Regions from separate parts of the Saccharococcus sp. Marseille-Q5394 genome, predicted to be linked through region 1. Evidence: riboswitches for the same ligand, from Rfam matches in the RefSeq annotation. Region 1 holds a riboswitch; each other region holds the start of a gene.
What was found. Region 1 has a riboswitch for S-adenosylmethionine ahead of OC538_RS04635 (aliphatic sulfonate ABC transporter substrate-binding protein). Riboswitches for the same ligand answer to the same signal wherever they lie in the genome.
Positions count from the first base shown of each region.

Region 2: linked by a shared signal. The riboswitch ahead of OC538_RS12255 (bifunctional homocysteine S-methyltransferase/methylenetetrahydrofolate reductase) and the one ahead of OC538_RS04635 (aliphatic sulfonate ABC transporter substrate-binding protein) in region 1 are both predicted to bind S-adenosylmethionine.
Region 3: linked by a shared signal. The riboswitch ahead of metA (homoserine O-succinyltransferase) and the one ahead of OC538_RS04635 (aliphatic sulfonate ABC transporter substrate-binding protein) in region 1 are both predicted to bind S-adenosylmethionine.
Region 4: linked by a shared signal. The riboswitch ahead of OC538_RS09830 (O-acetylhomoserine aminocarboxypropyltransferase/cysteine synthase family protein) and the one ahead of OC538_RS04635 (aliphatic sulfonate ABC transporter substrate-binding protein) in region 1 are both predicted to bind S-adenosylmethionine.

Region 1 is NZ_CAMPPQ010000001.1:919,129-927,043, forward strand. It holds gene acsA (acetate--CoA ligase) at 1-1,085, opposite strand, end outside; gene OC538_RS04625 (ABC transporter ATP-binding protein) at 1,087-1,806, opposite strand; gene OC538_RS04630 (ABC transporter permease) at 1,820-2,659, opposite strand; gene OC538_RS04635 (aliphatic sulfonate ABC transporter substrate-binding protein) at 2,676-3,659, opposite strand; SAM riboswitch class I at 3,819-3,928, opposite strand; gene OC538_RS04640 (VWA domain-containing protein) at 4,090-5,532, opposite strand; gene OC538_RS04645 (AAA family ATPase) at 5,548-6,723, opposite strand.
Region 2 is NZ_CAMPPQ010000002.1:364,625-372,539, reverse strand. It holds gene OC538_RS12270 (hypothetical protein) at 120-1,796, opposite strand; gene OC538_RS12265 (biotin transporter BioY) at 1,940-2,536, opposite strand; gene OC538_RS12260 (histidine kinase) at 2,782-2,967, opposite strand; SAM riboswitch class I at 3,082-3,188, shown strand; gene OC538_RS12255 (bifunctional homocysteine S-methyltransferase/methylenetetrahydrofolate reductase) at 3,465-5,312, shown strand; gene metH (methionine synthase) at 5,305-7,915, shown strand, end outside.
Region 3 is NZ_CAMPPQ010000001.1:1,162,144-1,170,058, forward strand. It holds gene OC538_RS05810 (tetratricopeptide repeat protein) at 1-304, opposite strand, end outside; gene OC538_RS05815 (hypothetical protein) at 353-958, opposite strand; gene OC538_RS05820 (DMT family transporter) at 1,246-1,560, opposite strand; gene OC538_RS05825 (DMT family transporter) at 1,560-1,901, opposite strand; gene OC538_RS05830 (TetR family transcriptional regulator) at 1,992-2,561, opposite strand; gene OC538_RS05835 (YetF domain-containing protein) at 2,703-3,416, opposite strand; gene metA (homoserine O-succinyltransferase) at 3,517-4,425, opposite strand; SAM riboswitch class I at 4,626-4,732, opposite strand; gene OC538_RS05845 (YitT family protein) at 4,786-5,643, opposite strand; gene OC538_RS05850 (AbrB/MazE/SpoVT family DNA-binding domain-containing protein) at 5,841-6,119, shown strand; gene OC538_RS05855 (glycerophosphodiester phosphodiesterase) at 6,209-6,931, shown strand; gene OC538_RS05860 (thioredoxin family protein) at 7,048-7,365, opposite strand; gene OC538_RS05865 (M23 family metallopeptidase) at 7,519-7,915, shown strand, end outside.
Region 4 is NZ_CAMPPQ010000001.1:2,043,294-2,051,208, reverse strand. It holds gene OC538_RS09870 (DUF2187 family protein) at 1-65, opposite strand, end outside; gene OC538_RS09865 (metal-sensitive transcriptional regulator) at 307-570, shown strand; gene OC538_RS09860 (DsrE/DsrF/DrsH-like family protein) at 647-1,126, shown strand; partial or broken gene OC538_RS09855 (rhodanese-like domain-containing protein) at 1,144-1,413, shown strand; gene OC538_RS09850 (MBL fold metallo-hydrolase) at 1,498-2,610, shown strand; gene OC538_RS09845 (sulfurtransferase TusA family protein) at 2,636-2,866, shown strand; gene OC538_RS09840 (sulfite exporter TauE/SafE family protein) at 2,926-3,699, shown strand; gene OC538_RS09835 (glycerol-3-phosphate acyltransferase) at 3,736-4,374, opposite strand; SAM riboswitch class I at 4,660-4,775, shown strand; gene OC538_RS09830 (O-acetylhomoserine aminocarboxypropyltransferase/cysteine synthase family protein) at 4,897-6,195, shown strand; gene OC538_RS09825 (homoserine dehydrogenase) at 6,321-7,307, shown strand; gene OC538_RS09820 (BCCT family transporter) at 7,360-7,915, opposite strand, start outside.

The DNA.
Region 1 (7,915 bases):
GTTTCTGTCATCCACCATGTATCATGGATTCTGTTTGACAACGTCTTAATCCCCCAACGAATCACTTCGGGATTTAACGGCTCGCCCACGCTTAAGATATGCCGGATTTTCGATAAATCATAAGTAGCTGTCTTATAATCCCCTTCCGCCATTAACATTCTGAAAGCTGTCGGCGCACTATACCAAACAGTGACACCGGATTTCTCCAAGACGGAATACCATTCATCGGCATTGAATCTGCCACCGTGAATGACAATGGTCGCCCGGTTTAGCAATGGAGCGAATACTCCATATACCGTCCCTGTAACCCAACCTGGGTGTGCTGTGCACCAATAAACATCCTCCTCTTTCAAATCCAACACCCATCTGCCTGTGATATATTGTTGGATCATAGCTCGATGAGAATGGATAATTCCTTTTGGCCGACCTGTCGAACCACTCGTATAATGAATATTAAGCGCATGATCCAACCCTACCCACTCGATGAGATCGTCTTCAACCTCAACAGCTCTCGCTTCCTCAAACAACGAGATTTCATCATCCTTACATTGTTCCGGCTCTGCCGTAATGAACACTGTTTTCAATGACGGCAACTCGGCACGCGGAACCCGTTTTATGAACTCAGGTGAAGCAATTAAATACGTTCCCTCACAATCTGCAATCCGCTCCTTCACTGCATCTTCCATGAATGCTTCAAAAAGTGGTCCGACAACAGCCCCCAGTTTAATGGCAGCAAGCATCGCGATATGGCAATCAGGATGCTTCGGTAAAAAGATAAAGACGAAGTCCCCTTTTTTCACCCCTCTCTTTTTCAAAACAGTAGCCCACAGATCTGATTTCGCCTTCAATTCACGATATGTTACTGTATACTCTTCGTTTTCTGCAAAATAATGCAGAGCGACTTTCTCTCCGTATCCTTCCACTACATGGCGATCCACACATTCATAAGCCATATTCACTTTTCCGGAATCATACCAACTAAAATTTGATTCGATACTTTCCCATGTGAAATCTTTTCTTGAAGGAAGTTCAGCTGAAATATTGTAATTTCCTTCTAATGGACGAATTACTTCCTCATTTGCCATGTTAGATAACCTCCTTCTCGATATGTAAAAGCTCAAGGATTTCTGCTTTTTTCCCCGCTAAAAACGAATCTCCTCGATTCCTCGGTTTCGGTACATCAATCGATAATTCCGCTTGCAATGTCCCGGGCTGACCACCGAGGATAAAAATCCGGTCGCATAAGTATAGAGCTTCGTCTATGTCGTGTGTAACGACTACCATCGTTGTTAAACGGTTCTGTTGGATTTTCAATAATAAATCTTGCAATTGCATTTTAGTGAAGGCATCCAATGCACTAAAAGGTTCATCAAGAAGCAAGACATCGGGCTCTCCAATAAGTGCACGGGCAATTGCGGTTCGCTGTGCCATACCTCCGGACAAGTCTTTCGGATAATGAGCGTCGAAGTCAGACAAACCGACAAGATTCAAATACTCATGGACGGTTTCTTGTTTCTCCTTCTCATCTTTCGCCCCGAATAAAATATTCTCTTTTACTGTAAGCCAAGGCATCAATCTTGGCTCTTGAAAGATCATCCCGATTGGCTGATCCCCTACACCCCCAATTTCAATTGCCCCTTCATAATTCTGATCAAGTCCCGATAAAACGCGCAGCAATGTACTTTTCCCACAACCACTCGTTCCCAGAATTCCAACAGTTTCCCCTTCCTTTATTGAAAATGAGATGTTGTTGAATCCTGCAAGCCCGTTATTGAATGTCCTCGTTGCCTCTTTCACTTTCAACATTGAAACCCCTCCGTCATAGTTGGTTTTGTAGATTGTCTTGCCACTTCAATGCACGTGATTCCAATGCTTTCAACAGGGAATCAGTCGCTTTCCCTAACAATGCAAACAAAATAATACTGGCAATAATGAGCTCCGGTGAGTACGTGTTCTGACCAACGACAAGTAAATAGCCAAGGCCTTGACTGGCACCCATCAGCTCGGCAGCAACGACGAACATCCAGCCCAATCCGACACCGCTGCGTAATCCTACAAGAAATGATGGAAGTGAAGCGGGCAGGATGATACGACGAATAATTTGCAACGGTGTGAAATGATAGATCTTACCGACTTCAATCAACTTCCGATCGACCCCTTGAATACCCGAGACGATATTCAAATAGATCGGAAAGAACACACCGACAGCGATTAACATCACTTTGGATGACTCTCCAATACCCATCCACAGGATGAACAACGGAACCCACGCTAGTGAGGGAATCGAGCGAAAGGCTTGAATTAATGGATCCATCAACTGTTCAAACCATTTAAAATAACCAACGATGGATCCAAGTACAACCGCGGCAATTGTTCCTGCCAGAAACCCGATCAGGACACGAAAGAACGTAATTCCTACATGTCCCCAGAGTGTGCCTTCTTGGGCTAATTCGATATTTTTTTGCAAAATGGTTGTCGGAGCGGGAAAGACATAGGCATCGAGCCAATTGAAACGGACAGCCGCTTCCCAAACGACTAAAAGAATGAACGGAATGATCAAGCCAAGCGCTAAACCCCTCACCTTATTTTCAAAGTTTACTTTGACCAACTTTTTTCCTTTCACTTTAAACAATTCTTTTTCGTCAATATTGACCGTCATGTCTATTCCCCCTAATTCATTCGATTACTTTTTTTGCAAACTGATCATTAATCAATTCTTCGACAATCTTTGTGACATCCACATTGCCTTTAATTACGTTCTCTGATTGCAACACTTCACCCGCTGCAGTTAACGCTTCGATTTGCTTTGAGCCAGGGATTGAATCCGAAAAGTCGTTACGTTCTAAACTCTTTTGGGCCACTTCTAATGGCATCTCTGCTTCTTGTGCAAGTATATCGGCTGCCTCTTCCGGATTTTTCATAACCCACTTCCGCGCTTTTTCGTACACCTCAATCACTGTTTCTACGACTTCAGGATGTTGTTCAGCAAAGTCTGATCGGACATTCAGTGTTCCGTACGTATTTTTTTCATGGTCTCGTAAAAATAATTTGGCACCAGAATCGACTTCAACTTTTGCCATATGTGGATCGAGCCCTGCCCATGCTTCTACTTGACCCGTTAGAAGGGCGTTAGCTCCATCAGAGTGCTGCAAATTCACAATTTCCAAGTCCTTTGATGACAAGCCAACTTCCTGTAACGAACGGAGAAGGAAAATATATGGATCCGTTCCTAGCGTCGCAGCTACTTTCTTTCCCTTCAATTGTTCAATTGACGTGATGTCTGAATCCCCTGTTGCCACAAGTGCAGTCCATTCAGGCTTTGAATAGATATAGACTGATTCAATCGGAGAACCGTTTGACTTGGCAATTAACGCAGCAGCTCCAGCTGTCGAACCGAAGTCGACACTTTTTGAATTTAGGAATTCAAGTGCTTTATTACTTCCGTGGCTGAGTACCCATTCCACCTTAATCCCTTGTTCTTCAAACGCCTCTTCTGCCCAACCAAATTCTTTTAACGCTAGGCTAGTTGGTGAGTAATAGGCATAATCCAATACAACTTTATTTAATTTCTTTTTTTCTATCCCTTCACCAGATGAGCAAGCTGTCATTAGGACCGTTGCACCCATCACCATTAGCAGTAAGACAATCAATCTTCTCATGTTCATTTCCTCCTAAATTCATTTTTATATTGAAATTCAATTCAATCCAATTTGTAATTGCACCGATTGGTATAGTCGGATTTGAGCTTATGAATAACTAGATTTTTATTTATCCATATGAAAAACCCTCTTCATAAGAAGAGGGCTGCAGAATTCCTCCTCTTATCTTCCAGGCTCAAACACCTGTAGGATGTAGCACCTTTACAGAAATACATCTGTTGGTTGCCGGGCTTCTTCGGGCCTATTCCCTCCGCCACTCGTAATAAGAGTTGTATGTAGTTGTTAAAATCATTTTTATTGCTTCAACTGATTGAAAATTAGTATAAACATATATAAATAAATTGTCAACCTTATAATTCATATTATATTAATAATTCAAATTGATATTCCGTATCGAATTGTTACTCCCCGCCCCTTTAAAGTGCCTCCTTTAAATTTCAAATGCAGCATGACTTCCCTCGTCTTCAAAGTCTTTCACCATGACAACTTTATCGGAAAACTGTTCCGCAGTGTTTGTGCTGTTACCTATAATAAAGGATAGGACATTAAAGACTTTCTCTTTTTTCTTCTTACTGAACTCTTCAAGGAATGAATCTTTTATGCTGTCTTCACCGTCCGTAACAAACACTACATCAGCTTTTTTAAAACGGCTTTCACTAATAACATTTAGCGATTTACAAAGGGGTAAGGAAAAATCCGTCCCACCGCTCAAGAAGGTTTGTGCCAGCTTCACCATATCTGAAATCTTTATTTTTCCCTTTTCATATGTAAACACTTGTAAGCGCGTGGAAAATAAAATCAAACAAAAATCCCTTCTCTGCTTTCTGGCAATCGACATGAGGGCTAACGTGAACCCTTTGGATTGAGTATCAAGGTGTTGCATACTACCTGACTGATCCAAGCAAAGTATGATTGGACCTTTCCCAAGTACCTCTTTTCCTTCCTGTTCATATATCATCGTCTGACCTTCTACAAACCGACGAAGAAAGTCGTTCCTCGTTATTGGATGCATGTACAATCCCAGCTCCATCGGCAACAATCGTTCAATATTGGAGCCTATTGTTACTCCGCTTCTCCCCATTGCCTCGCTATATTTGACCTTTTGTTTTTTTCGGGCTGCCTGTTTGAATCGACCAGCCCAGTCTGCAATTTCTTTCATTTTTTTATCGGAAGCTATCTTCTCTGCTAGCAATAGTTGGTCTCGTAGAGGAACTTTTTTCAGTTCTGCATCCCCACTGCCAGCTCGGGTGCCCCCAAGTAAAGAGTTAAGAGCCTCCTTCACCTGCACTGTTTCTTGCATAGCTCGAACCAATGCTTGTGAAAAGCTATCACAGTTGCCTTGGAGCATCTGTTGCAATTTCTCATCGAATCTATCCATGGACCTTGTAATTTTCTCTTCTATTGCACGACTTCCATTTTCCGCCTCTTCTTGCCACTCCTGTCTTTGGAGTAGCCTTTGCATTGCGAGAATTTCCTGCATCTGCTCATCAAAATCTTCATCTTCCTTTTTTTGGTCAATGAGCCATTGGTTCACCATCCTCCCGATTTTGATCGTGCCGATAGCTGACGACAAATCATCCAAACGGGTGATGCCTCGATAGGTAGCAAAGTTTTCATCCTCCATGATTCTTTCCATGAGTGATTTATTAATCTTTAGGACACCGTTAATGTCACCTTCAATAATGTCAGGTTTCATTTTGTATAAGGAAGCCCAAATATCTGCTAGTAATGAATCGAACATCGGTAGTATACCTTCAGCTCTTACCTGTTGAAGTCCCGATGACATATCGAAAATCTCTCTGAAACGTCTTTTATCGAACGCGTCCGTATTCAAAACCGATTGATTGCCATTGTAATTTTTATGACTCTTCACAAAGATTATCCCCTTTCACATTTTAAAAAAGGTGCTGGCAGATTCCTTCTGTTCATTTCGAGCATCAAAATACCAAGGCTCTAAAATCTTATTCAAGATTTCATGTTCCATCGAAGTCAATTTATCAAGTAATGCGTCGATATCAGCCTTCCGACTATGATAATCACTTTTGAGTTTTTTTAAATCTGCCACTAAGGTTTTCATTTTATGAGTCGCCTCCATTCCATACTCGGTCGTAGGATCCTGAAGTACAGTGTAGAACACTTCATTTGCCTCGTTTTGTATGGAATGAAGGATCTGAGTAACGACATCTTGTGAATGATTTCGGATAACGGAAGACACTACATCTTTTTGGTCCACCGTTTCCCATAGGACATTTTCAAGGATGACAATGTCGGATACATTCACAACTTGTCTCTGGCTTATCAACGCCTTCGCTTGAAGTATGGACAGCGACTGTTTAAAACGCCTGTCCGAAGGGCGTATCCCTTCGTCACGTAATTCATTTCGAATTTCCGACAGTATTTCATACACTTCATCCGGTATTGAAACACTGTCCGTCAACAACTGAAGTTGAATCAATTCGTCCATCGTCATGGAAGGCAAAAACTGATTCCTACCGGTTCCCTTCATCATCGAAACAAAATTCGTTTGATCTGCGATATAATCCAACTCGAACCGTAGTAAGAACCTGTCAAATAAAGCTTCCAGCCCTTCCCCTTCTTCAGGGTATTCGTTAGAAGCCCCAATAACTGAAATTAAGGGTGCCTTTCCGGGTGTTCCGGAATTATAGAAAACTCTTTCGTTTATAAGCGTCAGCAAGCTGTTCAAGATTGCAGAATTGGCTTTAAAAATCTCATCCAGGAAAACAAGATTGGCTTCCGGCATTTTAGATGCTGTATTCCGCTTGTATATGCCTTTCTCAAGATCTTTCAACGACAACGGGCCAAAAACTTCTTCAGGTGTGCTGAACCTAGTTAGTAACCATTGGAAGTATTCTGTTCCGTGTATGATTTTTGCCAACTCAACAGCCAATGCAGATTTCGCAGTTCCGGCGGGTCCAATCATGAGCATATGCTGTCTCGAAAGCAGGGCGACAAGAATCCCTTCAACCTCGTTCTCCCGTTCAAAATACTTCGCAGTAAGTGCCAGTCTGATTTCCTGTAACTTTTTCAAATTCGCCATAGTCATTTTCTATATCTCCTTACCTTTTGTAATGTGTATAATAATTTCTTCACATTACAGTCTGAAGGATACTAAGTCATTTTAATCTGCCGATGACTAAGTTTTCGTGCAAGTGATTGCTGCAACGATGAAAAAGCGCCGCAAACGTTGAAGTCACAACGGTTGCAGCGCTTTTTATCAAAAATTATTAAATACAACCCTGGGGGACGTAAATCTGTACCAATAAACGTTGTTGTTATGATGTTTCCTAGAACATTGTATTGTATTTGTGTTGCGTTTATATAATCCCCTCAATAATTTCTTGATCTAGTTAATGCACAAATTGCGCCCACTACTCATTTTTTCTCTAACCAGTCCTTAATCATTGGTTACTTTTCTCCTTACCTAACATAGTGATTAACTTATCTAATTTTCCTTCTATTCTTCTATTGATTTGAATTGTTTTTTGTTGATTAATCAATAGTAAACTAAACATTAATGCTAGAAAACAAATGAATGAGATGCCCAATAATACCATCATATTTATCTAACTCCTTTCACTAGGATAAATGATTTCTAAAGCTATTCCTCTTGGAAAATACTCCGCAACCCATAAAAAAGCTTCATCTTTGACTGAACTTTTTGCGAGGAAGTTGACAAATATATTTAGGCAATGCTAATGGTTGTGCTGGAAAATTGAAATTATATCTGCATTTCCACTATTATCCGTAAGGTATACATTGGACGAGCTAGCAGCTTGCTAAAGTTACTCAAAGTATTTGAAGAAAACACCCACTTTCTTTTGATATTAACACATAAAATTTAACACTAGTATCGGGAAATTTTTTTAGGTTATACTTCTTAATTTCGGACCAAGCCGAAATAATGGGCTTTCACAATTCATTAAGGAAGTTCGTTGAATCAATTTTCCACAATTTCATTTGGGTATTCTTAATAGTTTCTGGCGAGCAGAGTTAATCTACTGAACACACAAGGTTCACATCCGCTATTTGGGCTTGTCCTCATTTTGAATGGGAGAACTGGGAACAGAAGAAAGTAGATGCCCTCTTTTGCCTTGCTTCCACAAACTCTAATACATGAAGTACATTCTCCTCAGAGAGCCCCGTTTATAGCCCTTCGTTTAGAGTCAGTAGATCAATCTTTTTATACTTCTAAATCAACTTGGAGAACCCGCCATCTGCCTCAAACTTTGGGGACA
Region 2 (7,915 bases), on a different contig from region 1:
TAAAGCGTTGCAGAAGCGCATAATTGCTATAAAAGACGCATAAATCGGTAAAATTACTCATAAACGCTCGTAAAGACGCATAAAAGGCAGCCTCCGAAATTCCGGAAGCCGCCTTTATTTTATTCTATTGTACTGTTTTTCATTTCCTTGACCGGCAGGAATAGTTCGCCCGTTTCAAAATAGGTGATTGTTAGATGGTCACCTTCCTGGATGTAAATGGCGAGCGGAACAGCTTCGGTGGAGACGATATAGTTCCGGCCGTCGTCGGCAAGGATTGACACGATTGTAAAGTCGCCGGCGCGTTCCTTGTAGACACGGACAACGTTGACAGACGCTTTTCCTTCCTCGGCATTCGAACTGCCGTCGACTGTGCTACCGCCACGTTGTAGTGCTGTTTTATAAAGTCTTAATGCTTCGTTCGGCGAATTGGCGAAAACGGAAATTTCCGGGTTTGCCGCCGACACGATGAAATAGTTTTGTAGGAAGCCGTTTGAATCCAGAACAGGCGTCAGCCAGCTCGCTTCCCCGTAAAAGTTATAGAGCACCGGCATTTCCCCGGCCCATTTCTTTTCGATGAATTTCTTTTCGATAATTTGAAGAGCACCTTGGGAATCCATATACGACTCTTCCAGATTGCCGGTATAATACGTCGCCTCGCCGGTGCGACCATCCGTCAATGCATAGCCTAACATCGAGTCGACTCCTTCTTTCGGGCTTGTGAAATCGGTGAAGTAATACATATGCCCGTTTTCGTCAAACACCGGGCTAACATTCGATTCCGTCCCTTCGTCCGAAGGAAGCTTCACATCTTTCTTCCCGACAATCGAATTCCAGAATCCGTGGACGTATTTTCCGAAATAACTGTTTTGGAGACTGACTGCCTCAGGTGAAACCGCTCCATCGATGAATTCAGGGACTTGCGAAAGCGGGTATCGGCTCACTTCCCCGGAAGCAGGGTCGACCATGACGATCCCTTGGACATCAAATCCATTTCTTGCTGTAATAAAATGCCCATAGGATCGGATATAATGCGGCTTTCCTTCATCATCGATTTCAAGTTGTACATCCCCGTAAAAGATGAGATCCGGCATCGCCATCCGCATATGGCGTTCTACTTGTTTGTGGAAGAACGATGATGGTGTATACGACATTTCCGTCTTGACGAACTTTGGATTGTCCGCCGAATCGGTCGCGCTCATCGTGAAATATCCTGGAGTAGTCTTTCCGTTTATCCATTTGAAGAAGCCCGAGAATTCGACAGGCGCGATGTAAACGAATTTCCCATCGACTTTTTGGATTTGTAAGTTGCCTAGCTCATAATAGCTCGTATTCGGCACTTGACCGAACGCCTTCTTCATTTTATTCCGGGCGAATTTTGGTGGAACGCTTGCTGGCGTCTTCGTTTCGTCGAACGCCTTGATTTCCACTTGCTGATCCATTTCGACTGCTTTGTATTTTTCATTCGCATTGAAAAGTGGCGCACTTAGGATGAACGCACTTCCCGCCAATGCCGCTAAAAACAGGATTACCTTGGCACTTCTTTCCCTCCCGGTTGAAAGCACGGCGCCCGCTAGAGTAGCGATGAGAGCCAGCGCCCACACCGACGTCCAGTTCCGGTCGAGATTCGTGACGTAATAAAGGCCGAACGTGAGCACCGCCACGGCTGCGACTGTTGCAGAAAGCGCTCCGATCCGATTAAAGGCGGGTTGCCCTTCTGTAGTAGTGGATGTCAACGGCATGATGATCATTGCGGCAACGATGCCAACGACCAATGAAAACAGCAATAAATTTATCATATGAACACTCTCTTCTTTTGAAATTAATCCCCCTCTACTATACGGATGAGAATGGCATACGATTCGTTTTATTGGTGGATTCCATAAAAAAACTATCTGCATCTGTGGAAGCTCCACATTGCAGATAGCCAGTTTTGTACATATTAAAGTGCACGCCTGATTCTTAGAACCTTATACATCCGGTGACCGAAAATCCCCGCGAGAACCGAGAGCAGAATGTCTTTCGGCAGTGGAGGCACCATCCAAAGCCATGCCACCTTATACGTAAATGCGTCCGGCGCAGCGGCCCATAGCTTGTATGCAAAGTACATCCAGTTCGTGCCGATGACATAATTTACGACGAGTCCTACAAGAGCCGCGATGACATAACTGCGCAAACTACCGTTCTTTTCGACAATTTTCCCTACTACGTACGCGACAAGGATGAATGAGACGATGAAGCCGAATGTCGGAAGAAGAATTGCTCCGAAGCCCCCATGGAATTTTGCGAAAACCGGCGCGCCTACCAAGCCGAGCGCCATGTAAACCGTCATGGAAATTGCACCGAGCCGGCTTCCGAGAAGGAGACCCGCCAAGACGGCGAAGAAGGTTTGCAGCGTTATCGGAACCCCACCAACAACGAGGAACGGCACAAAAAATGTAATATTCGCCCCGATCATCATCAATGCCGCAAACATCCCGCAATAGACGAGACTGAGCGCACTCATCCCGCTTTTTGTTTTCACTGTAGCTGTTGTCATAATCCACCTCATAATTTTAGTTATCGTAAATAGAATAAAAGTTAACTCAATTTGTGTCAACCTATATTTATTTTGAGTTAACCAACGAAACTAGACGGCTTGCTTTGGACGCGAGGTGGTCCGCTTTGGACGCAGGAGTGGCTTCTTTGGAAGCAAAGCGGCTTGCTTTGGACGCGGGGTTTCCTTAATTAAAAAAACTGCCACTAAAAGTAGGATTTCTACTTTTGGTGGCAGTCCATAATGACTTATCGTTCTTCGTCTTCACTTTTCGGAAATAAAAAATGGGCAATGATTCCACTTAATATAGCTGCGCCTACTGTTATCCAAACTCTGGAAGTCCCTGGAACTTCCTGAAAGTTTTTATGGAGCATCCACCAGGAAATCCCGGCAACAAGAAGTGCGATCGGAATGGAAAATTTGAAAATCCTCAACGTATTCACCTTCTATTTTAAGTTCATATGCCGATTCTATCATAATTTGACTATTGATGTATCAAACATTTAACGATATGATGTTTTAAATTATTCAAACAACTGCATATTTAATTCTTATCAAGAGAAGCTGAGGGACTGGCCCGTCGAAGCTTCAGCAACCAGCCGGTTACGGTCAGGTGCTAATTCCAGCAGGCCTGTTTCGGCTTGGCAGATGAGAAGGAGCGAGCATTCGCTTGAAAGCCTTCTTTTTTAACGAAGGCTTTTTTATTTTTCATTGCAGTCTAAATTTTTCGTCTTGGTAAGATGAGGTTATGCGTGAGTTTCTGGATTTATGCGTTTTTGAAGACGTTTATGCGTAGATTTTTGGATTTATGCGCGTCTGCTCGCGTTTATGCGTGTCTGTGTGGATTTATGCGTCCGTTTTGCGATTTATGCGTTTTTACAGGCTTGATGACGCAGGTTCGGGACTTCGAATGAAGAAAGGATGATTTCTTATGAGATTGCTTGATCGGTTGAAAGATAACGTACTGGTGGCGGACGGTGCGATGGGGACGTTGCTCTATTCATACGGCATCGACTTCAGTTATGAGGAATTGAACGTCGAGAAGCCTGAAATCATTGAGAAAATCCATCGCGAATATATCGACGCAGGAGCGGATATCATCCAGACAAATACATATGGCGCCAATTCCTTGAAGCTTGCCCGTTATGGAATGGAGAACCGGGTGAAGGAACTCAACGAGGCGGCGATTCGAATTGCGAAGCGCGCTGCGGAACCCGGCAATCAATATGTGCTTGGGACGATCGGAGGACTTCGCGGCATACGGAAAAGCGATGCATCGCTTGCCGAAGTACTGACGATGGTCCGTGAGCAGGCAGACGCCTTGCTTTCAGGCGATCCCGACGGACTATTGCTGGAAACATATTATGACTTTGAAGAGTTATCGACAGTCGTCACCGAGCTGCGGAAACTGACGGATCTACCACTTATTGCGCAAGTCGCAATGGATGAGCCGGGCGTATTGCAAAACGGGATGCATCTGAATGACGCGCTTCATCAGCTGGAAACGCTGGGAGCGGATATCGTCGGTGTCAATTGCCGACTAGGTCCTTTCCATACAATCCAGGCATTTGAAAAAGTGACGATACCGGATCGAGCATTTTTGTCCGCCGCACCAAATGCAAGTTTGCTAGATGTTGAGGATGGTCGAATCGTTTACGCGTCCGAGGCTGATTATTTCGGCCGCGCAGCCGCGCTCCTTCGGAATGAAGGCGTCCGTCTGATTGGCGGGTGCTGCGGAACGACACCGAAGCATATCGCCGCTGCAAAAAAGCACTTGGCAGGACTGCAGCCCGTGACGGAAAAGACCGTCACTCCGCAGAAGCCGATCATTATCCGTGAAGCTGAGCCCGCAGAACACGTGCCGCTTCACATCAAAGCGAAAACGGAACGGACTGTCATTGTGGAACTTGATACACCCCGCCATTTGGAGACAGAACAATATTTCATAGGCGCGAACGAATTGTATGCAGCCGGCGTGGATGCCGTCACATTGGCGGACAATTCCCTCGCCTCCCCTCGCATCAGCAATATGGCGATGGGATCGATGTTGAAACATGAGCATCACGTTCGGCCGCTCGTCCACTTGACGTGCCGCGACCATAACTTGATCGGTCTGCAATCCCATTTGATGGGGCTCGACGCCCTAGGAATCCATGATATCCTTGCCGTCACAGGCGACCCGACAAAGGTTGGCGATTTCCCTGGAGCGACTAGCGTCTATGATGTCTCCAGCATGGAATTGCTGCAGCTCATCAAACAGCTGAACGAAGGGATTTCCTTCACAGGAAAGCCGCTACGTAAAAAAGCGAAGTTCTCGGTCGCAGCGGCTTTCAATCCAAACGTCCGCGTCCTCGACCGTGCTGTGAAGCGGCTCGAGAAGAAAATCGAATGCGGGGCGGATTATTTCATTACACAGCCGGTTTATACGAAAGAGAAGATCGTTGATATACATGAGGCTACAAAGCATTTGGATACGCCGATCTTCATCGGCATCATGCCGCTTACGGGTATACGGAATGCTGAATTCCTACATCACGAAGTGCCGGGCATCAAGCTATCCGAAGAGGTGCTGGAACGGATGGCTGCCTGCGGCGAAGACCGCGAGAAAGCGACCGCGGAAGGCATCGAAATCGCGAAGGAACTGATCGACACGGCAGCGGAGCTTTTCAATGGCATCTACATCATTACACCGTTCCTGCGGTATGACATGTCATTGGAACTGATCACCCATATTAAAGAGTTAGACGCGGAAAAGGAGAGGAAGTTTGTCCATGCCTAAACACCCAATCGAACAACAACTGAAAAACAGAATCCTCATCATAGACGGAGCGATGGGCACAATGCTGCAAGCGGAGGACCTCTCAGAAGACGATTTCGGCGGAGAGGAATATGACGGGTGCAACGAATATCTGAACATTTTACGGCCGGATATTTTGGACCGGATCCACCGTTCCTACTTGGAGGCGGGAGCGGATATCATCTGCACGAACACGTTCGGGGGCACCCCCCTCGTACTGGACGAATTCAGCCTCGGCCATAAGGCTTCTGAAATTAATAAAAAGGCTGTGGAAATCGCGAAAAAGTGTGCAGCCGACTTCTCGACACCAGAGTGGCCGCGTTTCATCGCCGGTGCAATCGGTCCGACAACAAAGACGCTTTCCGTCACAGGGGGCATTACTTTCGATAAGCTTTCCGACGATTTCTACGTCCAAGCAAAAGCATTAATCGAAGGCGGCGCAGATCTTTTATTAATGGAGACGAGCCAAGACATGCTCAATGTGAAAGCGGGAACGATTGGGATCAAGCGAGCGTTTGACGAAACGGGCATCGAGCTACCTGTAATGATTTCGGGAACGATCGAGCCGATGGGAACGACGTTGGCCGGTCAAAGCATCGAAGCTTTCTATATTTCAATCGAGCATATCAAGCCGCTCTCAGTCGGATTGAACTGTGCGACAGGGCCGGAATTCATGACCGATCATCTGCGCTCTCTTTCCGATTTGGCGACAAGCTTTGTTACTTGCTATCCGAACGCGGGCTTGCCGGACGAGGAAGGTCATTACCATGAATCACCTGAATCCTTATCATTGAAGCTGAAAGGATTTGCGGAAAAAGGTTGGCTGAATATGGTCGGTGGCTGTTGCGGAACGACGCCTGACCATATCCGAGCGCTACGGGAAGCGGTTGACGGTCTCGCCCCGCGCCAGAAGCCTGAAAACGGGCATGAGCACGCCGTTTCAGGCATCGAACCGTTATTGTATGAGTCATCGATGCGACCGCTGTTGATCGGCGAGCGGACGAACGTCATCGGGTCAAGGAAGTTCAAACGGCTGATCGTCGAAGAAAAATTCGAAGAGGCGGCGGAGGTTGCGCGTGCGCAAGTGCGCGGCGGAGCCCATGTGCTAGATATCTGCCTTGCAAATCCGGATCGGGATGAGCTTGAAGACATGAAGAAGTTCATGCAGGAAGTCGTCAAGAAGGTGAAAGTGCCACTCGTCATTGACTCGACGGATGAAAATGTCATTGAAGAGGCGTTGAAATTCTCCCAAGGAAAAGCAATCATCAACTCCATCAACTTAGAGGATGGAGAAGAGCGATTCGATGCGGTTCTCCCTCTTGTGAAAAAGTTTGGTGCGGCTGTCGTCGTCGGGACAATCGATGAAATCGGAATGGCGGTGTCGCGCGAACGGAAGCTCGAAGTCGCGGAACGTTCCTATGATCTGCTTGTGAACAAATGGGGAATCGCTCCTGAAGATATCATTTTTGACCCCCTCGTATTCCCTGTCGGAACAGGTGATGCGCAATACATCGGGTCGGCAGTTGAGACGATCGAAGGCATCCGGCTGATTAAGGAGAAGATGCCTCGTTGCTTGACGACGCTAGGTGTCAGCAACGTTTCGTTCGGGCTGCCCCCTGTCGGCCGTGAAGTGCTGAACGCGGTGTACTTGTATCATTGCACCCAGGCAGGACTCGATTACGCAATCGTCAATACAGAGAAGTTGGAACGGTACGCTTCTATTCCCGAGAATGAAATCAAGCTTGCGAATGATCTTTTGTTCACGACGACTGACCAGACGCTTGCGGATTTCACTGCTTTCTACCGGGATAAAAAGAAGGAGAAAACCGAGGATGATATTCCGAAGACGGTTCCTGAAAGGCTCGCGTATTATGTCGTCGAAGGGACGAAGGAAGGCTTGATCCCTGACCTTGAAGCAGCGCTTAAGATGTACGATAGCCCGCTCGAGGTCATTAATGGACCTCTTATGGAAGGGATGTCGGAAGTCGGACGGCTGTTCAATGATAACCAGCTGATCGTTGCGGAAGTGTTGCAAAGCGCGGAAGTGATGAAGGCGTCGGTTTCATTCCTCGAGCAGTTCATGGAGAAGAAAGAGGACGATTCCGGTAAAGGGAAGATCATTTTGGCGACGGTCAAAGGGGATGTCCATGATATCGGGAAAAACCTCGTCGACATCATTTTGAGCAATAACGGGTACCGCGTCATCGACATCGGCATCAAAGTGACGCCCGCAACGTTGATTGACGTTATTCGCAAGGAGAAGCCTGACATTATCGGGCTATCCGGTCTGCTTGTAAAGTCGGCGCAGCAAATGGTGATTACCGCGCAGGACTTCAAGGCGGCGGGAATTAATACTCCTGTCATGGTCGGAGGAGCTGCGTTGACACGTAGATTTACGGAGACGAAGATTGCGGCGGAATATGATGGACCTGTCATCTACGCGAAGGATGCGATGCAAGGGTTGGAACTTGCCAACCGATTGCAAGGCGTCGACAGGGAGGCATTGTTGGACGAACTCGTCGAGAAGCAGGAGAAGCGCCTCGAGTCGGAAGCGATCCGGGCGGCGCGCGACACAGCGGTTGCAG
Region 3 (7,915 bases), 240 kb from region 1:
CGTAGTTCTCTGCCATCCGCTCCACCATGCCCAACTGATGGATCGCGATGAGTTCATCTTGATAATTTAAACTCGACTTAGCTATTCCTCTAAGCTCATCATAAATTGACCGCGCTTCATCAAATTTCTTCAGTTCACTTTTTACATAACCCAACCAATGCAATGCGGCTTCGTATTTGGTTGACCTTATATCCATTAAACTGAGGCAGTCCTGATATATTCCTTCTGCTTCAATAAGTTGATTGTTCTCAAAGAGTTCAAATGCCCCGCTTAATTTATCATCAATAGATTCTGTACAACTCATGAATCCCCCTTCTTCTAACGCACAATTTGGCCTAAATAGGTTTATAAGTTATGCGTTAAGAGTGACATAACTCATCAAAATAATGAAAAATGCCACTATTTCTAGGTTGACTATAACTACATTCGGCTTAACTTTGGAGAGCAGTTTCACTCGTTTCACTAAACTGGCGTCTAACGTGATAAGCAAATAATAAAAGATGAACAGACCAAATAAGAACATGATAATCGCCGTAGTATACTCGTCACTTTGCCAGAAGGAAATTGCTAAAAATAACGCCCATATACTTTTAAAAATACCAAGTAAACTTTCAAAGGGCTTCGTAAATGTTGCCATCATATATTCCGTATGTTTTTCTGTAATTGAATAATCCTCGTTGCATTTACTTATAAAGGCTATATGCCCCGTTTGAAGGACCATCGAAATGACTAGCATGATTAAATAGGCTAAGCCAAAGACGGTACCTACTAATAAAGCGTCTGATTCTATTAATTGATGGAGCGCGAGAGGTAAAGGAAGCCACATTGCGTACATTAATGCCATCAGTAGATGCAAGAAAGCATATTCATTACTTCTTGCCATTTTCTTGAATGTAAAGATGATGATCAAATATAGTAGTACCCCTATCCACCCCAGGATCATTGTCGAAATTAACATGACTATCTCCTTCTAAATACCAATTTATTAGCAAACTTGATTATCATTGCGCAGTAGCCGCCCGGCGTTTTATTTCATAGTTCAAAAAAACGCCCTCATTTCTTCCGGTAATTCCTCTATGCAAGAACTTTTAAATTCTTTGTTCCAGGGGACGTCAAATCATTAAATATTCTAACATCACTCTCTTCATTGTATAATACTGCCAAATAACTTGCTATCACTATAATTAAATTAAAATAAAAGCGGGGAAGCAACTTTCTTTCAAGTTGTTCCCCGCTTTCTACTATTCACGATAACGCCTTCAATCCAACAACGCCGATAACTATCAAAAGTAGGCTGGCGATACGTCCTATGCTTCTTGATTCACCGAAAAATAGCATATTGATCAATACTGCACCTGCAGTTCCTATGCCAATCCACACTGCGTATGCAGTGCTTACTTGCAAATAGTTGAACGACATATAGAGAAATGCGAACGCTGCTCCAAATCCTCCGCCGAACAAAATGGTATTGGTGAATGTCTTCTGTTCACTATATTTATTCAACCCGACAACGCCGACAAGCTCGCTTATTGCCGCTGCGAATACAAATAACCAGCCCATCACTTAACCAATCCTTTCTTTTCATCCACGCCATCAGCAATCTTCAGTCCAATGACGCCTACAACTAATATGGCAATGAAAAACAGTTTGCCTGCTCCGAGGGTTTCCCCGAATATAAACACATCCATCAATGCGGTCCCAACTGTTCCGATTGCTGCAAAGATGGCATATACGGTACCCGTCGGAAGGTTTTCACAGGCTTTCGCCAAGAAATGAAAATCGACGAAGATGAAAAACACGATTGGAATCCAATGCCACCATTCGGAGGCGACATTGAAACCGAAAATCCAGACCAACTCGAAAAAGCTTGTTAGCGCAACATAAATCCATGATTTGTTCATAATATTTTCTCCTAACTCGGCGGGTGACTGACTGTCATTCATTTTTATAATGACAAGTCGTCAAAGGCTTATTGCCAATAATAATAGGCATTAATACGCAAGGGCATGCTTTAAGAAATTTTTCACTTCATTCTTTTGTATGACCGCTTCATCTTCCTTGTCAGTGTCGTATAAATAAATTTGTTCCGCAGCTGATTCCACGAGACCAATCACAAGTCTTGCCGTCCTCTCAGGATTGACGGTGTTCCGGATTACACCTTCATCAATTGCTAGTTGAAGACCCTCACTCACCCATTTATAGAAAGGCGCGTATACGGTCTCCCAATTTTTCAAGTGCTCTGTCGATGCTAAACCTGAATAGATAAGTGCTTGAATTTCATGATACTCTTCATTTACTTCGAAAATCGCATCAACGAGCTGCTCCATCCGTTTTGGGAACGGTGCGTTATCCGATACTCTATCCGTCACAATCTCTAACGTTTTTGCGACCATCACTTCGGCTATTGCCGGCATGAGTGATAATTTAGATGGGAAATATAAATAGAAAGTTCCTTGAGCAATCCCTGCCACTTTCACGATATCGGATATCTTCGTCTTTTCGATGCCTTGCTTGCGGAAAACTTCTATCGCCGCTTTTATGATTCTTTCCTTCTTATCCAATTACCGTCCGCCTCCCCACTGAATGACTGTCATTCATTATACCATAAAAAATAAGCAAATCGGGGTTTTTGCTCGTTGCCGTTAATTGAATATGAGGGGCAAAACAAGCTTCCCCTCATATTGAGACTCCCCTTACACTATCTATTTCTTTTCAGTTCGCTGATCAATATGCAATGTGCCGTCAGTTAGTATTTCTGCATAATACACTTGCTCCACTTTACTGAACCCATTTTTCTTCAGCTGTTCATAAACCCATTCTTCAGTCAGCTTCAATTCAGTCAAGTTTTCTTTAATTAATTTCCCATCCGAAATGATTTCAGTCGGTATATATTTCGGCTCATTGCCAGGTGCTTTCACATCTTTGCGTGTTGCAGTCTCTTGGGCCGCCTTTTTCATGACGCTTAACTGGCCGTTCGTTTCGAGAATTGCATAGTTCACGTCTGCAACAGCGAAAATGCTCTGCTCACGGAGCATCATATTGAGATCGTTCAATGTGAGTCGGGCCTTTTTCATGCCTTGTTCACTTATTTTTCCTCTGTGTATAATAATAGTTGGTTGATCATCAAATAAAATTCGCGCTTTTTTTGACTTTACTGTTAAAAAGTTCACAAATACTGTTAATATAGCCCACCAAATCATCGCAATGGCACCATTCAGAAAAGGGGTTTCCGATTGCGCGGAGATCTCACCAGCGATAGAACCGATTGTAATCCCCGTAACATAATGAAAAAAAGTTAGTTGTGAAATCTGCTTTTTCCCCATGAATCTGGCTAGTAGCATGAGAATGATAAAAGTAAAAGTTGCTCTAAACATCATTTCCCAAAAGTCCAACTTTGAAATTACGTCTGAAATCATCTATTCACACCTCCGCTAACGCTAGTGTGTGATAGAACTATGACAATATACGGATGAAAAAACCTGCAAATTCAGTTCATGAATTCGCAGGCTATTATTTTCATTCCCACTCGTAAGGTGTTTCTTGGTAGACATAATAATTCAGCCAGTTTGAGAAAAGAAGATGAGTATGTGAGCGCCACGTGTTCGACGGCTCCTTTGTCGGGTCGTCGTCCGGAAAATAGTTAGCCGGGACGTCAATATCAATCCCTTTCTTCAAATCCCGTTCGTACTCTTCGCCGAGCGTGCATGCATCATACTCCAAGTGCCCGGTGATCATAATATGTTTGCCGTCTTTTGAAAGGATGATGAAGGCACCTGCATCTTCCGAAACCGCCAACAATTGAAGGCGAGGATCCTGGTCAATCTCATCAATTGAGACCGACGTATATCGGGAATGAGGTGCAGTGAACAGATCATTGAATCCGCGTGCCAATTCGACAGTCGAATCAGTCAATCGATGGTTGAAGACTCCGGATAGCTTTTTCGGCAACTCATATTTATCGATGCCGTAATGATGATAAAGTGCGGCTTGCGCGCCCCAGCAAATATGTAAAACGGAAGTTACATTTGTTTTGGACCAGTCCATGATCTGTTTCAGTTCTTCCCAATAGACGACGTCTTCGAATTGAAGATGCTCAATCGGCGCTCCTGTGATAATCAGTCCATCGTAGCGTCTATTCTTGACATGCTCGAATGTAGTGTAAAAGGATTCCAAATGATTTTTGCTTACATTTTTCGATTCGTACGTCGCAGTGTTCAAGAATGAAACATTGACCTGCAACGGCGTATTTCCGAGCAGCCGAAGCAATTGTAGCTCTGTCCTTTCTTTTTCAGGCATTAAATTCAGGATGAGGATATTTAATGGACGGATATCTTGGGTCGTTGCCCGCCCTTCATCCATGACGAAAATCTTTTCTTCTTTCAACAGTTCGCGTGCCGGTAATTGTTCCGGGATATTGATTGGCATTACGTTTCCCCCTTTTTAATATACAAAAGCGAAGGGCGCCCGCCCATAGGCGACAGGCATAAGGCGAAGATGCAGTGTGGCGCTTTTTGCCACAAAGCAGATTTGACTTATGACCCGAGCTTATGGCGCCCGAAGTCTAGACGACAAATAAAAACCCCCGTTCCAACAGATAGGAACGAGGAGTTGCATTTGTTTTATCGTTCTTATCTCTCAAGATTTACATCTTGTTGGAGGTAGCACCTTCCTGCTATTGCAGAGGTTGCTGAAGCTTCATCGGGCCAGTTCCCTCAGCTTCTCTTGATAAGAAATATTCAATTATGATTATTATATCATCTTTAATCGAATTGTATACCGGTTTCTTTAACGATGAACTTTCGCTTTCGAAAAACCGAGTCCTAGAATTTCCGATGCATTGAGAAAAATGACAAAGGACGAAGGCTCAGCGGTCTGAAGCAATTTCTTCAAATAAACGGCTTCGGACTGTTCCACAACGCATAGAATCATTGTTTTTTCGTCGTTTGAATAGCCACCCGTTGACTTCACTTTCGTCAATCCCCTATCGATTTCATTCTGGATAACCGACTGGATCTTCTCTTCGTGTTCAGTAATGATTAGGACAAGCTTCGTGGGCGACGTTTGCAATTGGACGAAATCAATCACTTTGCTTGTAACGTATATCGACATGAGTGCGTATAAAGCGAGTTCAAAATTGAAGACAAAAGCTGAAGTGACAACGACAACCCCATCAACTATCAGTTGGGAGAATCCGCTTGAAATGCCCGTGTATTTCTTTAGGAGTTGGGCAATTAAAGCCGTTCCGCCTGTCGAGCCATTCCCCCGGTAAACGATTCCTAACCCAATACCTAGCATAATGCCGCCATATATAGAACTTAGAAACGGATTGTCGACGGATAACTGAAGGTCTCCCGTCAAATAAATGACAAACGGGACAAAAAAAGTACCTACAATTGTCTTTGCACTGAATTCCTTCCCTGCCAGCAATAGCCCCAGTATGATGAGCGGGATATTGATCATCCATTGCACATATGCAGGATTATATTCGAATAGTTCATATAGGATTGTACTGACCCCTGAAATGCCGCCCGCCGCGATACGCGCCGGCAAGAAAAATATATTGAATGCAAGTCCGACTAGAGTCGCTCCTGCAATGATTTGAATATAGTCAAAAACGATGGGTCTTTTCTGGATGAATGACATGATTGGTTCCCCTTTCTTAGACGACCTTCCTATTCTATCAAAATAAATCACATACTTAAACGTTTTAAAGCGGTTATAAGAGGAATAGAGAGAATAGGAGAGAAAAAGAGAGTATACTAATTTTTTTGTATTTTTATAATTAACTGGTATAATAGTAGGACAAGTAACAATAATACAAAGTTTCAAGGAGGATCATAATGCGTAGCTTAGGTATTGTCAGAAAGGTTGACCATCTCGGCAGGATTGTAATCCCTAAGGAATTAAGAAATACGTTGAAACTTGATAAAGGTGCACCAATGGAAATTTTCGTGGATGACGATATGATCATCCTCCGTAAGTATGTTGTGGATTCGGCTTGTATCGTAACCGGGAATATCACCTCAGAAAACAAGAGGCTATCCAATGGCATGTATATTAGTCCAGAGGGAGCGGAAATCCTGAAAAAGGAAATTGAAGAACGAAAGACTTGGGAATAATCATTTCCCGGGTAAATGGGCAACGGTCAAAAACCGTGCCCTTTTGACGTGAACAAAATGTAATACCAAACGGAATCGGAGGAAGCTAAATGAAGATATTCGCACATAGAGGAGCTTCAGGGAACTTTCCGGAAAACACAATCGCCGCCTTCATGGAGGCTGCTCGTCTCCCCGTTTTTGGTGTTGAATTCGATGTACATATGTCAGCAGATGGAGAGCTTGTCGTGATCCATGATGAATCGATCGACCGCACTTCGGATGGAACAGGATATGTGAAAGATATGTCCTTAGCGGAATTAAAGAAACATGATTTCGGCAACTGGTTTTCACCCGAATTCCTAGGAGAAACAATACCTACACTCGCTGACGTCCTCGAGGTTTTCGATTCGACTGACCACAAATTGAACATTGAATTGAAATCGGATATTTTCCCATACGAAGGAATGGTCGAAAAAGTTCTTGATTTGATTGCGGAGAGACAAATGGAATCGCGCATCATCATTTCATCATTCGATCACAGTGCCATCAGTACCGTAAAGCGGTTTAATCCTCAAATTGAAACCGCCGCCTTATTCATGGAAGTGCTAGTCCACCCAATGGATTATCTCAACAAAATCCCAACTGATGCACTCCATATCCTATTCCCCGCAGCACTTCGTCCGACCATCGCTGAAGTGATAAACAGCGGCATGCCGGTCAGAACATTTACAGTCAATGACAAGACATACGCACAGACCTTGAAACAAGCCGGAGTACAAGCCATCTTCACTGACTACCCGGAGAAATTGTATTCCTTTTTATCTTCCAATTAAAAAAGAACATGGAGATAGATGCCGCTTGAAAAAAGCTCCGCACAGAGCAGAGATCCGTTTCCATAATAAAAAAAAGATATCGCCAATCCTTACTAGGATGGCGATATCTCTTCTCATTATGCGCTCAAACTGTTAATAAACTCCTCAATCTCTTCCTTCGTCTTCCGGTCCTTACTTACAAAACGCCCAACCTCTTCCCCACTATGGAACGCAATAAAGCTCGGAATCCCAAAGACATCCAATTGTTGGCAAATCTCAATAAAATCATCACGGTCTACGTAAATGAATTGATACTCCGGATAATCCGCCTCAATAGCCGGTAGGAATGGTTCAATCACCCGACAATCCGGGCACCAATCCGCTGAAAACATGAACATAGTCCGCTCCTCATTTTTCAACTGCTCAAACTGCTCAACCGATTGTAATTTTTCCATTCGTCCTCTCCCCTTCTATAACATCTCTTCTAAAGTATATCACTGAAAAATGAAACCATCATTTGACGCAACTTCTCTAACGAAAACAAAAAGTAATGAAAACGATCGATCGGGGAATTCTAATCATTCAACAAAGGAGGTTTCCCATTGCGTATCCAATATATAATTGCTTCGATAAGTGCAATATTCTGTCTCTGTCTGTCCATCAACATTGTCTCCGCTTCCGATCAAAAAAGTGAAAAGGAAATTATGGAGCAACGGATGAGTTTTTATTTACAATTCTCGAACGAACTGGTTCCTTGGTATCACCTTGCTGCAATTGATCAATATGAACGCAACATCCAGCAAGTGCGTAATGATATTCCAAAAGCCGACGGACCTATTTCCATTCAATACCCCGTTGAACATTGGTTCGGTATATTGAACCCGGATCCCTCAGACAATTCACCGGATACACTCGCACTTTTCGGCGGCCACGGTTCTGACGGCAACTGGGATGGGGTAGCTGACCAATCCGACCCAGCCGATGTACTCATGACAATGTATTCCC
Region 4 (7,915 bases), 1.1 Mb from region 1:
ATATGACGAGCTGCGACAAAATCTGAAACAGGTTTCTCCCTGCGTGGAAATGCCAAACGAATCACTCCTACTGTTTATTCTCATCATAATCCCTAATGAAAAACTGCTTAGGTGCATCCTAAGCAATTGAAATCATGATGGAAAACAACTAGTTGAAACCGATCCCTATCAAGTTGTCTATAACTAGTATACCATAAATTGTCGAACTTTGCAGAACTCTGAATCGTTTATGCCCAGTCGCTTGACATTATACCTAGAGGGGTATAGAATCAGAATTGTAACAAACGATAAAGGAGCTGAAGGTACGTGCATTACGATGATAAAATCGTAAATCGATTAAAAAGGATTGAAGGCCAAATCAAAGGAATATTACGGATGATTGAAGAAGGAAAAGACTGTAAAGAAGTCGTCACTCAATTGTCAGCTTCCCGTTCAGCGATTGACCGTACGATAGGCGTCATTGTCAGCTCAAATATTATTTCATGCATGCAGAACGTTGATGAAAATAATCCGATGTCTCAAGAGGAGATTGTAAAAGAAGCAGTTAATCTCCTAGTAAAGAGTCGCTAACAGTTGACTCTTTTCTTTTATCGGTTTAATATACCCCTAGGGGTAGCGGTATTTTGAAAAGAAAGGATGATTGAGATTGTCGGAAACGAAAAAGACGACCATTGTTTTGTTCAGTGGTGACTACGATAAAGCGATGGCTGCCTATATCATTGCGAATGGGGCTGCGGCTTATGACCATGAAGTGACGATTTTCCATACGTTTTGGGGGTTGAATGCACTTCGCAAAGAGGATCACGTTCCAGTGAAGAAAGGGTTTTTGGAAAAAATGTTCGGCAAAATGATGCCGCGTGGCGCAGATAAGATGGGCATTTCAAAAATGAATATGGCTGGAATGGGACCTAAAATGATTAAGCATGTCATTACTAAACATAATGCGATGACGCTTCCCCAATTGATCGAATTGGCGCAGGAACAAGACATTAAACTTGTCGCTTGTACAATGACGATGGATTTATTAGGTCTTGATCAAGCAGAGTTGCTGGAAGGCATCAATTATGCGGGCGTAGCTGCTTATTTGGCTGATGCACAAGATGGAAATGTGAATTTATTTATTTAAAAAAGGAGGAAATAACAATGAATGAAGTAACAGCAAAAGAAATCGAAGCAAAACTATCCGCGGGACAGCCGCTTACTCTTATAGATGTCCGTGAAGTGGATGAAGTCGCTGAAGGAAAAATTCCTGGTTCCATTAATATCCCCCTTGGATTATTGGAGTTCCGTATGAATGAATTGGATAAAACAAAAGAATACACAATGGTTTGCCGGTCGGGAGGACGTAGCGGACAGGCGACGAACTTCCTTGAAAGTTACGGATACAAAGTAGTTAATATGGCAGGCGGCATGTTGGCTTGGGAAGGCCCGACAGAGGATTTATTTACAAAAAATAATACCCCTGGGGGCAAATTGGAGGGCAGTGCAGTTACACCGATGACAGCTGGAGAAGTCGCAAAGAAAGTGATTAATAAAGAAAAGTTCTTCATTTTGGATGTCCGTAATGAAGATGCGTTTGCGGATTGGAAAATTGAAGGGGAGAACATTCACTATTTGAATAGCCCTTATTTCGATTTACTCGATGGCGTAGAGGAAATCCTCGATCAAATTCCGACTGATAAAGAGGTTGTTGTCGTCTGTGCGAAGGAAGGTTCTTCGATTTTTGTCGCGGAAATGCTTGCTGAGGATGGTCGTGACGTTCACTACTTGCAAGGCGGCATGAAAGCATGGAGCGAACATTTGGAGCCGGTGAAAGTCGGTGACTTGAAGGATGGCGGCGCGATTTATCAATTCGTCCGGATCGGAAAAGGCTGCCTCTCTTATATGATTGTGTCGAACGGAGAAGCGGTCATTGTGGATGCAACAAGAATGACCGATGTCTTCCTTGATTTCGCTAAACAATTGAACGTAAAGATTACGAATGTACTCGATACACATCTGCATGCGGACCATATTTCCGGTGGTAAAAAAATTGCGGAAGCCGTGAATGGAACGTACTGGCTGCCGACGAAAGATGCAACAGAAGTGACGTTTGATTACGAACCGTTGGAAGGCGGCCGGGTGATCACAGTGGGAACATCGAAAATCGATATTCAAGCGCTTTATTCACCAGGTCATACGATCGGTTCCACTTCGTTTATCGTAGACGATGCTTATTTATTGTCAGGAGATATTTTATTCATCGACTCCATCGGTCGCCCAGACCTCGCGGGTTTGGCGGAGGACTGGGTCGGCGATCTGCGGGAAACATTGTATAGCCGTTATCGTGAGTTGGCGGAAGATCTACTCGTACTTCCCGCGCACTTCATGATTATCGAAGAGTTGAATGAAGATGGAAGCGTTTCGGAAAAGTTAGGAACGCTGTTCGCGAATAACCACGGCTTGAATATTGAGGATGAACAAGAATTCCGTCAAATGGTGACAGGAAACTTGCCTCCTCAACCAAACGCGTACCAAGAAATCCGTCAAACGAATATGGGGAAAATCAATCCTAACGAAGAAACGCAGCGTGAAATGGAAATCGGACCGAATCGTTGTGCAGTAAGGTAATTTAATCAAAAAGGAGAAGATGAAAATGAACGTAACAAAAGTATTAGATGCAAAAGGGTTGGCATGCCCAATGCCGGTTGTACGTGCAAGAAAGACGATGAAGGAAATGGAGACGGGTGAAATCCTGGAAATCTTCACAACTGATAAAGGCTCAGTCGCTGATTTGACAGCATGGGCGAAATCCAGCGGCCATGAAATGGTTGATCAAAAAGAAGAAGATACAGGCGTCTTCACATTCTGGATTAAGAAAGGCTGATTGTAGGGTAGGGGGTATCTGAGCAGATACCCCTTTCCTGATTTAGGAGGTAAATACCGATGGATATGACATTTCTAATAACGATTTTCCTCATCGGATTTGTAGGATCCTTCGTTTCCGGAATGGTCGGAATCGGCGGATCAATCATCAAATACCCGATGCTATTATACATTCCGCCATTACTTGGAATTGCCGCATTCTCTGCGCACGAAGTTTCAGGAATCAGTGCAATTCAAGTGTTCTTCGCGACTATATCCGGAGTATGGGTATATCGGAAAGGCGGATATCTCAATAAAACGCTGATCATATACATGGGGAGCGCGATTTTGGTCGGAAGTTTTATCGGGGGTTACGGCTCCAATTTGATTTCTGAAGGAAGCATCAACCTCGTGTACGGAATTCTTGCAACGATTGCGGCCATCATGATGTTCATCCCGAAAAAAGGATTGGATGATATTCCGGCGGATCAGGTTGTTTTCAATAAATGGCTTGCAGCCGTGCTCGCTTTCATCGTAGGGATTGCAGCTGGAATTGTTGGAGCTGCCGGCGCGTTCATTTTAGTTCCAATCATGCTTGTCGTTTTGAAAATCCCGACACGCATGACGATTGCTACTTCCCTCGCCATTACATTCATTTCATCGATCGGTTCGACGGTAGGGAAGATCGTGACAGACCAGGTGCTTTACGGTCCGGCAGCTGTCATGATTGTAGCGAGCATCCTCGCCGCGCCACTCGGGGCAAAAGCAGGACAGAAGATGAATACGGAAGTATTGCAGGGGATATTGGCAGTTTTGATTTTAGGGACCGCTGTGAAGATCTGGTTGGATTTTTGATTGATAAAAGGCAATCTCATCGAAAAAACAGAAGCCTCATTCCGAGTGCTTCTGTTTTTTCTTGAATGATGTGCGAATGCGTGGCTCCGTCCCTTTGCGAATCCGCTTCAAGTTTTCGATATGCTTCCAGATTGCCATCAAGAAAAGTAAGGTTGCAATTACTATTGGCCAATATCCATCTAACCAAACGGCCATGGCCAATAAAGTGATGTATAACATGATAACGCCAAAGACAAGAATGTCAGATATGATGGCCACTAGAATGAATAGAATGAACCCGGCAAGTCCGAACCGCCAGTCAATCGCAAATAATACACCGATTACTGTTGCTGTCCCTTTCCCCCCGTTGAACTTCATATGGAACGGATAGTTATGGCCGAATATAACAGCAGCTCCGACAGCGAATAATAACAAAGTGATGTATTCCGTAGGCAGTCCGAAATGTCCAGCTAGCAGCCTTACAGCAATGACCGCGAAGATGCCTTTGCCAATATCAATCAATGCAACAAGCGCACCATACCGTTTTCCAAGAACGATCATCGCGTTCGACGCTCCGGCATTTTTAACACCGGTTTCTTTCAAATTAACCCCCGAAATCCAACGAGCGACTGTCGAGCCATGAAGGCAGCCGACCAAATATCCACAAATTATGATAGCTATAATCCATAACGTCATAAGAATCCCCCAAAAATAATATAGTCATATACACCGATGTTCTAGTTTGGCTGAATCGCGTCCAAAGCAACTGGCTGCGCGTTCAAAAAGGCTGCATCCGCGCTCTAAGAAGCCACTCCCGCGCTCAAAGTATCCACCCGCTTCATCAATCCGTCATTCCGACTTCTACAACTATTATAACATCGAAGATAAAGCGCAAGTTTCAGAAAAAAATAAATTCACCCCTTGACTTTTAAAAAATAGTCTCCTATACTGTTCAACAAGATGAAAAACTGAATAACCAAACTCTTATCAAGAGCGGCGGAGGGACTAGGCCCTGCGATGCCCGGCAACCGGCAAGTGATGAACTTGCAAAGGTGCTACTTCCTACAGATTCGTGAAAACGGTCTGAAAGATAAGAGGAGGAATAAGCGAAAGCGTAACCCTTCTCTTAGCGAAAGGGGTTATTTTTTTATTCCCAAAACCCCCAACGCCTCCGCACTGCATCATTTTCATCTTAAAAAACCACTGGAGGTAATGACAATGACAAACAAACCACTTCAACCAGAAACTCTTCTCTTACACGGAGGGCAGAAACCGGATCCAATTACAGGTTCCCGTGCTGTGCCAATCCACCGTACTACTGCATTCGTATTCCGTGATACTGAACATGCCCAAAACTTATTCGGCTTGCAAGAAGCAGGCAATATTTATACAAGAATTACGAATCCTACCGTTGCTGTCTTTGAAGAAAGGGTAGCACTCTTAGAAGGTGGAACTGCTGCAGTTGCTCTGTCTTCGGGAATGGCAGCAATCGCATTCTCCATTCTCAATATTGCGGGTGCGGGTGACGAGATTGTCGCTGCCGGCAATCTTTACGGCGGTACGTATAATCTATTCGCCGTTACGCTTCCACGCTACGGTATCAATGTGAAATTCGTGGACGCGGACGAACCTGAAAACTTCCGTGCTGCGATTACAGATAAAACGAAAGCGATTTTCGCTGAAACGATCGGAAATCCTAGCCTTCAAGTGCTCGATATCGAAGCGGTCGCAAACATTGCGCATGAAAATGAAATCCCATTCCTCATCGATAACACATTCGCATCCCCATACGGATCGAACCCAATCGAGTTTGGTGCTGACGTTGTCATTCATTCCGCAACGAAGTGGATTGGCGGCCATGGAACGACTATCGGCGGCGTCGTAGTCGACGCAGGGAAATTCGACTGGACGAGAGGGAAGTTCCCTGGCTTCACGGAGCCGGATGAAACGTACAACGGCTTGCGATACGGCATTGACACGGCGGGAGCTGCATTCGCGACGAAGCTCCGCGTCCAATTGCTCCGCGACTTCGGGCCTTGCTTGGATCCGGACAGTGCATTCAACTTCCTTCAAGGGCTGGAGACGCTCCATTTGCGTGTGACACGCCATAACGAAAATGCCGTGAAAGTCGCTGAATTCCTACAGGCTCATCCGTCTGTGGAATGGGTGACGTACACGGGTCTTGAAGATCATCCAACACATGAAAATGCAAAGAAATATTTGAAGAACGGGTTTGGTTCTATCATCGTCTTCGGAATTAAAGGTGGCCGTGACGCAGGACGCAGAGTGATTGACAATATTACGCTATGGTCGCATGTTGCGAACGTAGGGGATGCAAAATCGCTTATCATCCATCCTGCATCAACGACGCACCAGCAATTGTCTGCGGAGGACTTGAAAAAGACAGGAACGCCAGAGGAATTGATCCGTCTGTCTGTCGGACTGGAGTCTACTGATGATATTATTGCGGACCTTAAGCAGGCGATTGAGAAAGCGGCGCCTGTCGCAGTTCGCTAACTATTGCTATGATTAACATCTAGCTGCGAAAGCCGTCACATAGAACGGCTTTTGCGAGTAAAAGCGAAGCGTTACGAGCACGGGCTAAACGCCCTCCTCCGCTTTAGATCAGAAAGGGTGGTTTCATGCCGTCAATTAAAGTGGCCATACTCGGTTTTGGTACGGTCGGTGAAGGTGTTTATAGAATCCTGCAAGAGAAGCGGGAAGAAATTAAAAAGAGCACTGGTTTCACCGTTGATGTCGTATCCATCCTTGTAAAAGACAAGGCGAAAGAACGCCTGCCGATAACAGGCGCAAATTTTACAGATGATATTCAGGATATATTAGGGAACCCTGAAATCGATATCGTTCTTGAAGCGATTGTCGGGGAAGAACCTGCTTATACGTATTTGTCGGATGCGATTGAGAAAGGGTGCCACATCATAACTGCGAACAAAAAAATGTTTGCAAAACACGGACCTGCGTTAAGGAAACATGCCGAATTTCGGAACGTGCAAGTCGGGTTCGAAGCGACGACTGCTGGCGGGGTGCCAATCATCCGGACTGTGACCAATCTGCTGGTAGGCGACCGGATTAAACGGATCCAAGGCATTTTAAATGGGACGTCAAATTTCATTTTGACGAAAATGCGCGATGAGGGGTCTTCATTCAAAGAAGCACTGTTACATGCACAGCAAAATGGTTACGCGGAAGCAGACCCTGCAGATGATGTGGATGGCACGGATGCTTTCCGTAAACTGATGATTTTGAGCGCGCTCGCTTTCGGCAGGCAGCCTGACTGGGAAGACGTTCCTGTCGTCGGAATCGATCATCTCGAATCAATTGATATCAATGATGCAACCAAAGGCGATCTCCGTTATCGTCACGTGGCAGATATTTGGAAGGATGAAAAAGGGAAGCTGCAGGCGACGGTAGGACCTGTCCTAATTGGAGCGGATCACCCGCTTTTCAGTATTGACGGTGTCGACAATGCCGTCATCGTAAATACCGAATATCTCGGACCATTGACGTTGGTTGGCCCGGGTGCAGGAATGTATCCGACAGGAAGCGCGATGGTTGCGGACTTGCTGCATATCATTCGCCAACACGAAGCAGTCCTGGTGCCAAATTAAAAAAGTGGAGGAGGAATCTTTAGATTCCGTCCTCCACTTTTTTCTATGCTGTTTAAATGGTATCTTTCGCTTTTCTTCTCCTCGGCCGTTCACTCTTAGGCAGTTCGCTCTTCAACGCTTTGAGTAGTGAGAAAATCATCAGCAAAATGATGAAGGAAAACGGCAGAGCGGCAATGATGATCGTGTTTTGCAGTGCAGTCAATCCATTTACAGACAGCAATATGATAGCAATTGCAGACTGGATGACGCCCCAAATGATTTTTACGCTATTCGGCGGGGTCAATGAACCGTATGTGGACTGCATGCCTAACACAAATGTCGCTGAATCCGCGGAAGTGATGAAAAACGATGCAATTAACAGAACTGCGACAATGGAAATAATGAACGACAAAGGCATCGCATGGAACATTTCAAATATCGTCAATTCAGTGTCTGTTTTCGCTAAGTCTGCAATCCCTTTACGTTGCATGTTGATGGCAGTCGTTCCGAAAGCTGAAAACCAGATAGCGCTCAGAACGGTTGGTGCTAACATGACAACGACCATGAACTCTCTAATTGTCCTGCCCTTTGATACCCTCGCGATGAACATGCTGACGAATGGTGCCCAG